Regions from separate parts of the Rhizobium sp. LjRoot98 genome, predicted to be linked through region 4. Evidence: riboswitches for the same ligand, from Rfam matches in the RefSeq annotation. Region 4 holds a riboswitch; each other region holds the start of a gene.
What was found. Region 4 has a riboswitch for cobalamin ahead of ACSQ3J_RS28075 (TonB-dependent receptor). Riboswitches for the same ligand answer to the same signal wherever they lie in the genome.

Region 1 (3,659 bases), on a different contig from region 4:
CAGGCGGCCCCATTGAGCGAGAACCGGGTTTCAAGCAGCTTTCGACCGGATGATGTGCGGCACGCAAAAGCCGCCATAGCCTGGCAGGCGGAGCATTTTCCGCAGGTAGCTGTGTCCCTGGGGCGGGAGGGCGGCGATTTTCTGCCGGTCAATGAGGCATGGCATCTCGGTGGCGATATGGTCGAGCGCCTGCTGGACTACCAGAATTGTTTTGCTGCCGGCATGGACGACCGCGTCAGAGGCGCCCATCTAATTTCCTTCTACAGCCACCATCTCGGCATCGCGGCAGCAGCTGTCTATTTACAGACGGGGCTGGTGCCCAATCTGCATCCGGATCGCCTTGCGTTCCGGTTCGAACCTGTCGTTCAGCATGGCAGGGGGACGCCTTCGGACACTTATCCCTCCGGTATCAGCCGCCTTCATTTTCGTTTCCGGAGCTTTGCACGCGGGGATGATTGGGTGGCAGCATTTCATGGTGGCTTCGTCGAGAGCTTCAATCCGGTGATCGGCTTGCTGCAAGGCCGCACTGGCCTATCCCCCGTCGCGCAGTGGCGGCTGGTGGGTGACGGCATTGCGGGGGCTTTTCTGGAGATCGGTGCCGCCTTGGGCGAAGCGGATCGCGCAATGGCCGCAGCGCTTGCCATCATCAAGAGGGCCGGTTCACCGGTATTTTCCGAGACGGCGCACTACGCCAAGGTCGGCGCTGTTTGCGATGGCATCCCCGTCGAGCGAATCTTCCGGCTGCGAAGCGGCTGCTGTCTCTACTATCGAACAGAGGGTGGGGATTTTTGCGATGTCTGCGTGCTTCTCGATGACGAGACACAAAAAAGCCGCCTGCAGGCCCTTGTCGAGCGCACAGGCGGCCTTTGATGTACTTGCGGCGCAAGCAATGCTAGCGCCGCAACGATAGGGCTTAAGCCGATTTCAGAAACCGGTCGTTCAGGTATCCCGAAATCACGCCGAGCACGATCCAGAACGCCAGTGTCGTTGCCAAGGCGGCGACCGCGAATTCCGCGCCGAGAACTGCGGGTACCGGGCTCGAGATGTCCGTCGGCTGTGGCGCTCCATAGACGTGCGGAGCGGCGATCAGGACAAGGCCGATGATCTTGGCCAGGATCTCACCGCGCAACACGACAAGATAGAGGCCGGCGACGGAGAGAACGATCGCTGCGATCCACCAGGTCTGCCGGTCGTGGAGATCAGCGGCAGGGAAGCCCGGCAATTCCGGCGGCAGGCCGATGGCGGGCAAGAGATGGATAGCCAGCCAGCCGCAGGCGCCCCAGAGAGCGCCGTTGCGCAGCGTGATGGGGTAATTGAAGGCGAGGCTGGCGCCCGCAAGCAGCAGGCCAAATCCGGCGCCGGCCACCAGATTGGCAAGCAATGTGCCGGAGAACCGGCTCATGCCGAACATGATGCCGCCTTCGTCTTCGTGCTCGCCTTCATGGGCGTAGGCGGGTGTGATGGGTGAGAGTGCCGACAGCATTTCGCCGATCAACGAGGAGCGGTCGAGAGAAGAGTGCTGCTGCTGGCCTTCGGTTGCGGCCGGTGGTTCGGCGGCAGGTTCCTTGACTTCATATTCCTCGGCATGAAGGATGAGCGGGACCACCCGCAACTCCTGCGCCGCCGTCATGAAGACGCCCGCGATCAATCCAGCCACCAATGCGGCCAGAAGCGTTTTGACAATCATTTGATACCCCCAAAATCAAGCGGAGCAGATCGATCTTTAGTGCTCAACGCTTGCTGTGTTTGAATTCCCACGGCAAAGCCCGCCCGATGCCGGAGCATGGGCGCAATCCACGGCCGCGTGATTTCCAAAATGAAACCCGCGATCCCCTATCGATAGAGTGTGGAAAGGCTGAGCTTCCCACTGCCTATATCAATGGCAGGGGAAACCGTAGGAGTGGCGGACGTCATGCGCGGTGTCGTGCAGCACGGCGGAATTGGCAAGGCCGGCACCGAAAACCAGGAAGCCGCCGATCAACAGGGCGAGAATAGCCGTGGTGATACGGTCATTGAGAGAAAGCGGGACGCTTGAAACTGTAGTCGTAGCCATGACAACCTCCGTGATGGCGCGTGGGAAATATCCCACCAATTGGGCACCATGCCCTTCATCAACCGGCAGGTTTCCTGGCTCGCGGCGTCAGGCACTTTCGTGCCAAGGAGCTTGTCTCACCTTCCCGCGGCAGAGGCAAAACGCCCATCGCCGCAGTGGCTTTTACCGGCTGAACGTACCGGAATGACAACCTCTGACCGCTCTACAGTCGCGGGGTCGGCCGTGATAAAGATGCCCAGAATGGGTCCACCCGTCACGTTCCCATTTACTCCCCGAAAGCGCCTCGCTCCCAGGGAACCAATTGATCTGCTGATGATTATGCCGTCACCCCGGTCATGTCAATTCGGCGCTGCGACCAACAATGGCGCATTGCGGCTCTTGATTTTTCCGCGCAGTGTCTAAATTTGATATGTAATACAGTACGAGATGCGCCTAAGTTGCAACTGGGTTTCTTTGAAGAAGCACTTAATGGTTGTTTGTTTAAAAAGTACTCTTTTTGCTCATGGAACAATAGTTCTTTAGGAACCTTGGTGTAGAATGCGGAGGCGCTGATACGCGAAGCATCCTCTGCAGAGAAAACCATGAAGGCGGCGAGGTCCGAACAGGAATTCCAGAATATTCTTCGCCGTTTGGGAATTGCGCTTGACGCTTCTCAGATCGGCGTGTGGGAGCACGACACACAGAAAGACGAAGTCGTCTGGGATTTGCAGATGCACCGGCTCTACGCAACCGGCAAGACGCAAAGGCGCGTCAAGGCGGAGGTCTGGACGAATGCGATCCATCCCGATGATTTTGCCCAGGCCCAGGCCGATTTCGACCGGGCGATTGCAGCCAAGGATGCCTATTCTTCGGAATACCGGATCATTTTGCCGGACGGTGAAACCCGATACTTGCGTTCACGCGCCTATTGCTTCGAGGAAGACGGCCATATCACCCTTATCGGCGCCGAATGGGATGTGACGGCGGATGTGCTGCTCAATCGCGAACTGCGACGGCAAAAGGCGATCGCCGAGGCGCGGGCCGTTGCCCTTGAAGCGAGCCGCGAGCGGATCGCATATGCAGCCGAACATGATTATCTAACAGGACTTCCCAATCGACGCTTCTTTGACAGGCGATTGGCGGAGCTTGCGGGGGAGGCCGGACCGGAAAAGCTGGCGATCCTGCATATCGGTCTAGACCGGTTCAAGCAGATCAACGACACTGCCGGCCATACGACGGGAGACAATGTCCTGATATCCTGTGCCAGGCGGATTGAAGCCAGTGTGCCTGAGAACGCATTCATTGCCCGCGTCAGCGGTGATGAATTTGCGGTTTTGATCGCAAATTTCGTCTCGCTGGATGACCTCAAAATCCGTGCAGAGCGGCTGGCGCAGCAGTTGAAGCAGTCGGTCTGGCATAATGAGGAGGTCTTGCGCACCGGTGGGTCGATCGGTGTCGCGGCTGCCAGTGGCCGCAATATTGGCAGCCTGCTGGCACAGTCGGATATTGCCCTGCATCGTGCCAAGAAGCTCGGTCGGGGACGGGTCGAGGTGTATTCGGCTCAGATGAAGGCACAACTCAATGCCGAGCAGCGCGTTGGCAGGCAGTTCGCTCATGGTTTGGAAAA
Region 2 (3,659 bases), on a different contig from region 4:
GTCTTGTAGGACAGGTCATCATTGTATTCGCTGGCTTCGCTCACCTGCAGGATTTCCGAGCAGAGATTGCTCATTGTGATGCGGCCGGCGATCGGGTTCGCCTTGTTTACCGTGTCTTCGAACATGATGTAGGGGTAGCCGCTCTCGAACTGGATTTCCGCCAGCACCTGGAAGAACTCACGCGCCTTGATCTTCTTCTTGGAGATGCGGGCGTCATCCGCCATCTCGCGGTACTTTTCCGTCACCGAAATTTCGGTGAACGGCACACCATAGACGCGCTCCACGTCGTAGGGCGAGAACAGATACATATCCTCGTTGTTCTTCGCCAGTTCGAAGGTGATATCCGGCACGACAACGCCGAGCGACAGCGTCTTGATGCGGATCTTCTCGTCGGCATTTTCGCGCTTGGTATCGAGGAAGCGCATGATGTCGGGATGATGGGCGTTCAGATAGACCGCCCCTGCCCCCTGGCGCGCGCCGAGCTGGTTGGCATAGGAAAAACTGTCTTCCAACAGCTTCATCACCGGAATGATGCCGGACGACTGGTTTTCGATCTGCTTGATCGGGGCGCCCGCCTCGCGGATGTTGGTGAGCGACAGGGCCACGCCGCCACCGCGCTTCGACAGCTGCAGCGCCGAATTGATGCCGCGGGCGATGCTCTCCATGTTGTCCTCGACCCGCAGCAGGAAACACGAGACAAGCTCGCCGCGCTGTTTCTTGCCGGCATTGAGGAACGTCGGCGTTGCCGGTTGGAACCTTCCGGAAATGATCTCGTCGACCATGTCACGGGCGATCGCTTCATTGCCCTGCGCCAGCGTCAGCGCCACCATGCAGATGCGGTCTTCATAACGCTCAAGATAGCGTTTTCCGTCAAAGGTTTTCAGGGTGTAGCTGGTGTAATACTTGAAGGCTCCGAGGAAGGTCGGAAAGCGGAACTTCTTCGCATAGGCGTGATCGTAGAGGTCGCGCACGAAGTTGAACGAATACTGGTCGAGAACCTCGCGCTCGTAATAGCCTTCGGTCACCAGATAATCGAGCTTCTCCCGCAGATTATGGAAGAACACGGTGTTCTGGTTGACGTGCTGGAGGAAATACTGCTTCGCGGCCAGCCGGTCCTTGTCGAGCTGAATCTTCCCCTCGTCGTCATAGAGGTTCAGCATCGCGTTCAGCGCGTGATAGTCAATCGCCGTTTCCGTCGCCTTCAAAGGGCGTTCGGCAGCGGAATGAGGAAAACTGTTGAGCGGTTTTGCGCCCGCATTCCGCGTCAAAGTCTCTGAGACGTCCAAAATCGTTCCAATCCGTTTCTAACGTTGGCGACGTCCTCATCGGTGCCCAGAAGCTCGAACCTGTAGAGATACGGCACTTCGCATTTGCGTGAGATCACGTCACCCGCGAGACCGAACGTCTCGCCGAAATTGCTGTTACCGGCAGCGATCACGCCCCGGATGAAGGATCGGTTGACCGCATCGTTGAGGAAGCGGATCACCTGTTTGGGAACGGCGCCCCGGCCATCATCGCCGCAATAGGTCGGCAGGATGAGGACGAAAGGCTCGCGCACATCGGGCGTTTTCGCGCCACTGCTGACGGGAATACGGGCCGATTTCAAACCGAGCTTGGCGACGAAACGATGGGTGTTTTCCGACAGACTGGAATAATAGACGATCAGCCCCATCGCTCGTCAGACCGTACTCAAGAAAGCGCGCTGATCTTGTCCGGCCGGAATCCGGCCCAATGGTCTTGGCCGGCAATCACGACCGGAACCTGCTGGTATCCGAGACCGATCACCTTTGCGAAGGCGTCCTCGTCCTTGGAGATATCGATGACCTGATAGTCGATACCTTCACGATCGAGCGCGCGATAGGTCGCGGTGCACTGGACGCAGGAAGGCTTGCTGTAGACGGTGATGTTCATGATGGTCCTCGTGGTCTGTGATGTTGCGGGCGCACGAAAGGGTTCCGAGCCGCTGCACGCGGATCCGATCGTGTGGTTTTCATTGCGAGCTGGCGAGCAGGCTAGGCGTGTACCGCCGATCGCGATCCCGCATCTCGTGGTCTGCGAATTCGATTGACTGACATGCCTTCACCCCGAAGCCTTTTTTGGCGGACATCGGAAGAACGCAACACAAAGCGGAGTCATTCCGCTGCACATCACGCGACCTTCCGGACACCCCGCCCGTGGACGTTTTGTTTAAGGCAGGTCTCCTGGCTTGCGGGTCGTGGCGCCTGCTCCGTCTTCCCGAAGACCGATGCCTTCAGTGACTTGAAATGAAACAGGCACTTGCCGCTTACAGTTGCGGGGGCAGCTCCGGATTTGCCCCGCCAAAATGGCTGAACGCACCGCATTCCCTCTTAGCCTCCGAATCTTGCGAGTCAGAGGAACCTTGAACACTAGATATAGTATACGACGTGAAAACAACGTCAATGTGTAGGCTTCGGAAACATGCCTCCTGGCACATAATTTTTCCGGCATTGTGGATAATGGGGCGTTAATACCGGGTCACAGGAATTGCAAAAGGCCCGGAGCATCGCCCCGGGCCTTCGATATTCCAGGATATTGCGAATGCCGATTTACTCGGCAGCGGCAACCGCGCGGCGGCGGCCGATCGTGGCCTGGGTGAGCAACAGCGCGCCAACGGCGCAAAGCGCGATGCCCATGGCCATTGGGACGGCGGTACCGTCGAAGAACACCGATGCGATCACCATGGCGACGGCGGCCGTGACGAAATGCAGCGTGCCCATCAGCGACGATGCCGTGCCGGCAATCTCGCCGTGATCCTCCAGTGCCAGCACCGCGCTGGTCGGAATGACCAGGCCGAGGAAGCCGTAGCCGACGAACAGGAACGCGGCCATGACCGGAAGCTGGTTGAAACCAAGGCTCATGACGATGGCCATCGCAGCCATGGTCAGTGCAAAGGCCGTTACGGCAATCCGCATGACGCGAACAAGCCCAAAACGCTCGCCGAACCAGCCGGTCGCCTGCGATACCGCGAAAAAAGACACGGCATTGACGGAGAAGGCGAAGCTGTATTGCGTCGGCGTCAGCCCATAATAATCGATCAGCACGAAGGGCGAGTTGGCGAGATAGACGAGGAAGCTGGAAATACCGAGCCCGCCGATGAAGGTCAGCGTCAGGAAATTCTTGTCCCTGAGCAGCAGGCCATATGCCGCCATGGCGCTGCGCAAACCGCTTTCGGCACGATGTTCCCTAAGGCGGGTTTCCTGCAATTGCGTCGCCAGCAGGATGAGGCCGATGAAGGCGGCGATCATCACGGCCCAGAACACGCCACGCCAGCCGTAGAATTCGATGACGGCACTGCCGGTCAGCGGCGCCAGGATTGGCGAGATGCTGAAAACCAGCATCAACAGCGACATCAGCCGGGCGGCCTGCACGCCGGTATGCATGTCGCGGACGATGGCACGCGGGATGACCATGCCGGCGGCCCCGCCGATGCCCTGCAGGAAACGGAAGGCGATCAGCGTTTCGATATCGCTCGCCAGCGCGCAGCCGATGCTGGCGAGCGCAAAAATGCCGATGCCGATGTAGAGCGGCGCCTTGCGGCCCCACATGTCGGACAGGGGACCATAGACCAGCTGCGACAGCGCAAAGGAAATGAAGAAGGCGAGCAGGCTGAGCTGCACGACGTGGTTTTCCGCGCCAAA
Region 3 (3,659 bases), on a different contig from region 4:
GGTGCGCATCACCGGATCGTCCGGCGTCACCGGCAGTTCGAGTGTGACGAACTGGCCCGGCAGATAACGGAACCAGCTGTCCTTGTCCGCCTTGAAGCCGAACGTCATCACGTCCGGCCCTTCCGCGGTAACGGAAATGCACTCCAGCAATTGCTGGCGATCGTTGAACGGCTGCAGCTCGTCGAAGTGCCGGAAGGAGGAAACAATCGTCATGTCAAGCAACCCGAACCAGAGATGGCGACGTCGCAATGCCCTTGAGCCGGCCCTGCATGAAGTTGGTGTACCATTCGACGAACTGCATCACGCCACCTTCGTGCTCCGGCGAATAGGGTCCGGGCTGATAGGCGGGCGAGCGGATGCCGAAGGCGTTTTCCTCTACGATTTGGCGGTCCTGGTCGTTGGTTTCCGTCCAGACATGGGTCAATTCTTCAAGGTTGTAATCGACTCCCTCGACGGCATCCTTGTGCACCAGCCACTTTGTGGTGACCTGGGTCAGTTCCGGACCAAGCGGCAGGACGCGGAAGGTGATGGCGTGATCGGCCAGCACATGGTTCCAGGTACTAGGGTAATGGAACAGCAGCAGCGTGCCGATATGGCTCTGACTGACATCGTCGGAAAGCTGGCGCTTGACGGCGCGCTTGCCGGACATGGTGTAGCTTTCCGCACCCTCGATTAGCGGCATGCGGGCGACGCGGAACTGGCCGCTCTGATCCATCTTGAACTCGCTTGGCAAACCCGACGCTTCGCAATGCGCCCAATGGGCGGCGATGACCGGATCGTCCTTGGCGCCCTGCACGCCGGTCGCCGTCGGCGCCTCCGGATAGGTGCGGCAGAGTTCCGGATGGTTCGCCGCACAGTGATAGCACTCGCGGTTGTTTTCCCAGACGAGCTTCCAGTTGCCCTTCTCGATGATCGTGCTTTCGAAGGCCACCTTGGTGTCCTTGAGATTGTGCGGCGTCAGATAGGACGAGACCATGTCGCGCATCGGCTGGAAGTCCATCGCCTCGTCGGCCAGGCAGATAAAAATGTAGCCGCCGATGGTTTCACAATGGATCGGTTTCAGGCCGTGCTGGTTCTTGTCGAAGTCTTCGCCCATCTGGCGCGCAAACAGGAGCTTGCCGTCCAGTTCGTAGGTCCACTGGTGATAGGGACAGACAAGCTTGGCCGATGAGCCCTTGGCGCCGGCGCAGACGCGCGAGCCGCGATGGCGGCAGGAATTGTGCAACGCGCGGACGGTGCCGGTGCGGTCGCGTACGATAACAACCGGATATTCGCCGACCTGGGCGGTGAAATAATTGCCCGCCTTCGGGATTTCACAATCGTGGCCGATGAACAGCCAGTCCTTGTACCAGATCTGCTCCATGTCGAGCTTGTACAGATCGGGATCGGTATAGAAGGCCTGCTCGAGACTATGTGTGTCACGGCGGTTCATCAATTTTCGGAGGACTTCGCTGCGGAGATCCATGGTCATTTCCTTGTGCTCGCCAACTTTTACGGTGGCAGCAGGCAGGAAAGGAACCACCGCCGCGCCGGGAGAGCGCGTGGTTAATGTGGTTCTCCTTCCGGCTGCCCGCCGCAACCCAGATATCAATTTCATCACAAGGCTGGTTTCCGGGCTCTGGAGCTGTCCTTGCGGACTGTCCCGGCGCCTTCCCGGATTTCTCCAGTGGCCTTTTGCCGAGGTTTCGCTCCACCACCGTTGCGGGGGCAGCGCCGGATTTCGACCGGCTTCCCAATTCTCCGCCCTTCCCTATAAAGGCGGCACCTTGAGTGTCTTCATCTAATCCTCAGACCTTGGAAAACAGCCGCCAGTTAACGACATCCGATTCCAGAAAGACGACACGGAAAATATTGCGTGGCGTCGCCGTCAACCTGACTATTTTATAAGCAGAAACAATGTGATCGGCTGAATTTGAAGCAAAAATCCGGTTTTCCGCCCAGCGCTTCGGCAATCGGCACGGATGCAGCCCTTTTGCGACACTTCACGGCGAAAACACTGCCATCGCCATCGCACACGGTCGAGGCAAAAGGCTGACAGCCAGCAAGACTGCATTAACCATAACGCAGTAGCTTTGGCTCATAAGCGATTCCGTCCCGGTGTGTTTTGTCGACACACCCGCAGTCTGGTACAGGCCGATGTCAAACTTGAGATATTTCGATACCGCTGTGGTCAAGAAGCCGGAACCATCGCCGAAGGCCGCGGTCTATACCGAATTCCTGCGCACAGGACGGATCAACCGGCACCAGCAGCAATGGAGCGCGGCCGAGAAGCGCTACCTGACCCACCAGGAAGTCGCTGCCCGCACCGGCAAGAAACTGGAAACGGCCGGCTCCGTCACACATGACCGGATCAACAGCTTTCACCGGTCGATCCGCTTCCCAAAACTGCTTTTTCACCGGACGCTGGCCGATAGCCCGCATCTCGGCTATTGCCATGTCACGGCCGCGCGGACGAAATTCGCCAAGTTCGAGGACGTCCGCTGGTCGTTCTATATTGCCAATTTCTTTTCCGATATCGGCGACGACCAGCACTTCTTCGAGAAGATCAAGCTTGGCTATTCACGGATGTATTTCGCGGTGGCGACGGAGATGGACGCAGAGGCCGGCAAGTTGACCGTCAACCGTGCGGTGCATGACAACGGACTGCTGTTTCGCACCCGCGACCCCAAGGAGGCATTGAAGAACGTGCTTCTGCTCGGCGCCCGCAATGCAGAGCTCCGCAAGATCATCGGTAGCCTTTGATCACTGCTTGTAGATCAGCCAGTCTCGCCCGGGCAGCGGCTCACTCTCGGCGCCATGCACGATCGTCTGATCGCCACCTTTGCCCTGCGCCCTGGCGAGCGCCTTTTCGGCCGTATTAACGAGATCGAAGGCATTGGTGGCGTCATCCGACATGCAGATGCCGACCGATAGCGTGACACAGCCGAGATCGCGCCCGGTTTTCGGATGCGTAAAATGCGTGCTGCGCAGGGCCGAGCGCAGCAGCGCCACGAGCCGCACCACTTCCCGTTCCTCACCCGTCCCCACCAGAAAACCGAAACGGGTTCCGTCGAAACGGGCGACCAGTTCGCTTGAGGGAAACGCTTGCTGGATAATGCCACCGATATGCCGGGCAAGCGGTTCGGCCAATGCGGCCGCCTGTTCTCCCGACAGCCGCCGGCTGGTATCGGGCTCGGCAACGGCAATACCACAAGCAAGCGGCAGATCGGGATCAGCGTAGACCTTGGCGAGCGCCTTGTTGAAGGCCCGGCGATTGGCGAGCCCGGTGACCGCATCGGAAAATTTCCGCGCCTCGAAATCGGCAAGGTCTTTCTGCACTCCGGCGATCACGGTGGATTGCGCGGTGACGCTCTGCTCCATTTCGGCATTGTGCGACACCTGCCGCTCGGTGGCCCGCTTCAGAGCCTGAATGGAGTTCTGCAGCGCCATCTGGCTTTCGCCGCCGGAAACGACCAGCGCCTTGGTTGCCTCGCTGATCAGCCGCCCATAATCATCGAGCTGGTCTTTTTCACGCGACAAGAGGTTCATGAAATTGCTCATCTCGTCGCGCACGATCGTCGTCGACCGCGCCAATACGCTGGCTTCATGATGATGCGGCAGATATTTGCGGCCAAGTTCGTCGAGCGCCGATTGCGACTTGTATTTGCCGAGCGCAATGA
Region 4 (3,659 bases):
GCATCAATATCATGGAAGACGTGGAGAAAAGCTGGACCGAAGTGTCCTGGGAACCGGTAATCGAGCGCAATCCGCAAGCGATCGTCATCGTCAATTACGGCGACGTGAGCGCCGAGCAGAAGATCGCCTTCATGAAGGAAAATCCCGCCTTCAAAAGCCTTGATGCCGTCAAGAATGACCGTTTCGTCGTGCTCGACTATGTCGAAGCCACACCCGGCCCGCGCAACATCGATGCGATCGGCCGCCTCGCTGACGCATTTCATCCCCGCAACATGTAGCCTCCGCGGCCCCTAAACACCCGGCCGGGTGGGCTGATCTGCCCGGCCTTTGCTTTCTGCGGACAAGATGGACCTGACATGACCAGTGGCCGACTTCTTCTGATTGTGACCGTACCGGCAATACTGATCGGCCTTTGTATCACGGCAGGTGTCTCTCTGGGCGCTGCTCCCATTTCGTTCGTCACCGTCTGGTCCATCGTTGTCAACAAGCTGGCCCCGGGCCTGATCGAGGTCACATGGTCGGCAGGCCGCGATAGTATCGTGTGGGATGTCCGCTTTCCGCGCGTCATTCTGGCTGCATTGGTGGGTGCGGGTCTTGCCGTCGTCGGCGCCGTGTTGCAGGCTGTCACACGCAATCCGCTCGCCGACCCGCATCTGCTCGGGGTTTCCTCCGGCGGCGCGCTCGGCGCGATCCTGGCGCTGCTTCACACCGGCCTCATCTTCGGTCTCGTCACCGTGCCACTGTTTGCATTCATCGGTTCGCTTCTCGCCACTATCGCCGTCGTCGCGGTCACCCGCTTTACCGGCCAAGCGGCGGACCGGCTGGTGTTGTCAGGCATTGCCGTCGCCTTCGTTGCAACAGCTCTTGCCAATCTCCTGATCTTTCTTGGTGATCCTCGTGCCGCTCATACGGTTGTATTCTGGTTGCTGGGCGGCCTGGGGCTGGCGCAATGGCCACACCTTGTCTATCCCGCCGTTGCTCTCGGCGGCTGCCTCGTCTGGCTCATCTTGCGCGCACGGGAAATCAATGCGCTGGCCATGGGCGACGAGACTGCCGCAACGCTCGGCATCCCGGTCGTCCGCTTTCGGGCACAGTTGTTCGTGATCACCGCTCTAGTAACTGGGGTGATGGTGGCCTTTTCGGGCGCCATCGGGTTTGTCGGGCTGATGGTGCCACACTTCGTCCGGCTTGCCGCCGGTAGCGACAACGTCCGTGTTATCCCGCTGTCGGCGCTCACCGGCGCCGTGGTGCTGATCCTTGCCGATATCGCCTCCCGTGTCGTCATGGCGCCGGAGGACATACCGATCGGCGTGATAACCGGTCTGGTCGGCGGCCTTGCCTTCATTGCAATCCTGCGGCGTTAAACGGGGCCCTTGAACGGACCATTGCCGCCGCCGGATCACCAATGTGATCGTAGCTGCTGTGGAGCCTCAACAGGTTGTCCCGACGGAGACCGGGATGACCGATGGCAATGTTCCTTATCATGACAGGTCGCACGGCATGAGAACGCCACTATAGTCTCAAACGTGACTTGCACAACCGGCGCGTGCTCCGCAACAAAGGCGCGACGGTTTCCCGCAAGGGAATCAAAAGGGAACGCGGTGCGGATGTCATGCATCCAATGCCGCGACTGCCCCCGCAACTGTAAGCGGCTAGCTTCCTGTCAACACGCCACTGGGCTCCGCCTGGGAAGGCGATAGGGAGCAGCGAACCGCGAGTCAGGAGACCTGCCGTCAGCCGTTGTCATACGTGAACACGCTGGGCGGGGTGTCCTGGTGAAAGCCGAATCTTCGCCGCAAAACAATGCGGCGAAGGCGGCTTTGGTCGCGGTGACGTGCAACGTACCGCTGGAGCATTCCACCTTGTTTTCCAAACCTCACGCCATAGGCGCCTCAAAAAATGCCGCCCTCCGCCTCGATCCCAAGTATCGTCCAATTCGTGCTACATTACTGTCTGGCAGCGCACTCGCCGCCGTCCTCTTGACGGCGGCGAGTGGTGAAGCGCAGGAGGTCGTGCGAGGTAAAAAGCCACTCACAGACCAGGTCACCGAGCTGGAAACCATCAGGGTCTCCGGCAAGGGTGATCGAGTAGGGCCGGGTCCAAATCTCAAGGCCCGGTCGAACGCGGGTAGTCGCCTCGATCTCACGCCGTTCGAAACGCCTGCCAGTGTCGAGATCGTTGACGGAGACACCATCCGCAAGCGCGGTCAGACCGACGTCAACCAGGCCATCGCACGTAACGGCACAGGCATCACCTTTCTGGGCTCGCCGGGCAATGGGGGTACCTCCCTCGGCATGCGCGGCTTCACCGGCAATGGAGCCGTAGCGCGCCTTTACGATGGTACGCGCTTCTATCCCGCAGCCGGCACCATCAGCTTTCCCTTCGATACGTACACGGTCGATCGCATCGAGATCCTGCATGGGCCGGCCTCCGTTCTTTACGGCGAGGGTGCGATTGGCGGTGCTATCAACATCATTCCGAAGAGGCCGCTTACCGATAGCCGCCGCAATGAGATCGTGACGACGATCGGCACCGACGGCAAGAAGGGGCTGGCCTTCGGCAGCGCCGGGCCGATCAACGACAGCCTGGCCTATAGTCTTGATGTCAGTGCGAGGGATACGCGAGGCTGGATCGAACGTGGCGATGCGTCGAATCTCGCCATATCCGGGAGCGTCCTCTGGCAGGCCACCGATGATCTGAAACTCACTTTTTCCCATGACTACGGCGACACCGAGCCCACCGCATATTTCGGTACCCCGCTTGTCGATGGGAAACTGGACAAACGCCTGCGCAAGCAAAACTACAACGTCGCCGACGCACTCAACCGCTACCAGGACAACTTCACTCAGATCAAGGCCGAGTGGCAGGCTGCGGAAAATCTCACTCTCAACAGCACCAGCTACCGCATCTCGAGCGACCGCCAATGGCGAAACGTCGAGAGCTACCTCTACCAGCCAGCGACCAAAACGGTGTTGCGAAGCGACTACATTGCCGTCCACCATGATTATGAGCAGTACGGCAACCGCACGGATTTGGTGCTCGACAGCACAGTTGCCGGTATGGACAACAACACCGTCATCGGTTTCGACATAAACCGCATTCGCTTTGCGAACACCAACAACTCACCCTATCCGGGCGCCTCAACTGTCCCTGCCATCGATTTCGATCCAGGTAAATTCATCGGGCCAGACAACCTCCTCACGAACAACCGCAGCACGGTCTGGCAATATTCACTGTTCGCCGACAACAGGCTGGCGCTGACGGATCAGTTCTCGATCGTTGGTGGTCTGCGTTACGACAGCCCCACCGTGAACCGCTCCAACCCACAGACCGGCGTCGCTTTCGAGCGGACTTACGATTCGCTGAGCTGGCGGGTGGGTATGGTTTACAATCCACACCCCGACGTGGCGCTCTACGCACAGTACTCCGCGGCATCCGAACCGATCGGCAACCTTTTGTCGCTGTCGGATGCGCAGAAGGATTACGCACTCCCCGAGGGAGAACAGTATGAAGTTGGGGTCAAATACAGTTTCCTGGACGACCGAGCCGAAGCGACATTTTCGGCTTATCGTATCGTCAAGACGAACGTATTGGCCCGAGACCCCAACAACCACACCATCATCCGCCAGATCGGGCAGCAGTCGTCCCAGGGCATACAG

Region 1: it holds a riboswitch for cobalamin, as region 4 does, so the genes downstream of both, ACSQ3J_RS09025 (CbtB domain-containing protein) here and ACSQ3J_RS28075 (TonB-dependent receptor) in region 4, are expected to answer to the same signal.
Region 2: it holds a riboswitch for cobalamin, as region 4 does, so the genes downstream of both, nrdH (glutaredoxin-like protein NrdH) here and ACSQ3J_RS28075 (TonB-dependent receptor) in region 4, are expected to answer to the same signal.
Region 3: it holds a riboswitch for cobalamin, as region 4 does, so the genes downstream of both, ACSQ3J_RS03360 (aromatic ring-hydroxylating oxygenase subunit alpha) here and ACSQ3J_RS28075 (TonB-dependent receptor) in region 4, are expected to answer to the same signal.

Annotation. Positions count from the first base shown of each region.
Region 1 is NZ_CAXUPW020000002.1:72,281-75,939, forward strand. It holds gene ACSQ3J_RS09015 ((2Fe-2S)-binding protein) at 13-870, shown strand; gene ACSQ3J_RS09020 (CbtA family protein) at 914-1,687, opposite strand; gene ACSQ3J_RS09025 (CbtB domain-containing protein) at 1,877-2,053, opposite strand; cobalamin riboswitch at 2,101-2,370, opposite strand; gene ACSQ3J_RS09030 (bifunctional diguanylate cyclase/phosphodiesterase) at 2,635-3,659, shown strand, end outside.
Region 2 is NZ_CAXUPW020000007.1:40,339-43,997, forward strand. It holds gene nrdE (class 1b ribonucleoside-diphosphate reductase subunit alpha) at 1-1,205, opposite strand, end outside; gene nrdI (class Ib ribonucleoside-diphosphate reductase assembly flavoprotein NrdI) at 1,265-1,672, opposite strand; gene nrdH (glutaredoxin-like protein NrdH) at 1,690-1,911, opposite strand; cobalamin riboswitch at 2,175-2,398, opposite strand; gene ACSQ3J_RS20915 (multidrug effflux MFS transporter) at 2,568-3,659, opposite strand, start outside.
Region 3 is NZ_CAXUPW020000001.1:674,275-677,933, forward strand. It holds gene ACSQ3J_RS03355 (hybrid-cluster NAD(P)-dependent oxidoreductase) at 1-213, opposite strand, end outside; gene ACSQ3J_RS03360 (aromatic ring-hydroxylating oxygenase subunit alpha) at 215-1,465, opposite strand; cobalamin riboswitch at 1,586-1,784, opposite strand; gene ACSQ3J_RS03365 (DUF6656 family protein) at 2,137-2,742, shown strand; gene ACSQ3J_RS03370 (diguanylate cyclase domain-containing protein) at 2,743-3,659, opposite strand, start outside.
Region 4 is NZ_CAXUPW020000015.1:43,879-47,537, reverse strand. It holds gene ACSQ3J_RS28085 (ABC transporter substrate-binding protein) at 1-278, shown strand, start outside; gene ACSQ3J_RS28080 (FecCD family ABC transporter permease) at 357-1,364, shown strand; cobalamin riboswitch at 1,552-1,749, shown strand; gene ACSQ3J_RS28075 (TonB-dependent receptor) at 1,776-3,659, shown strand, end outside.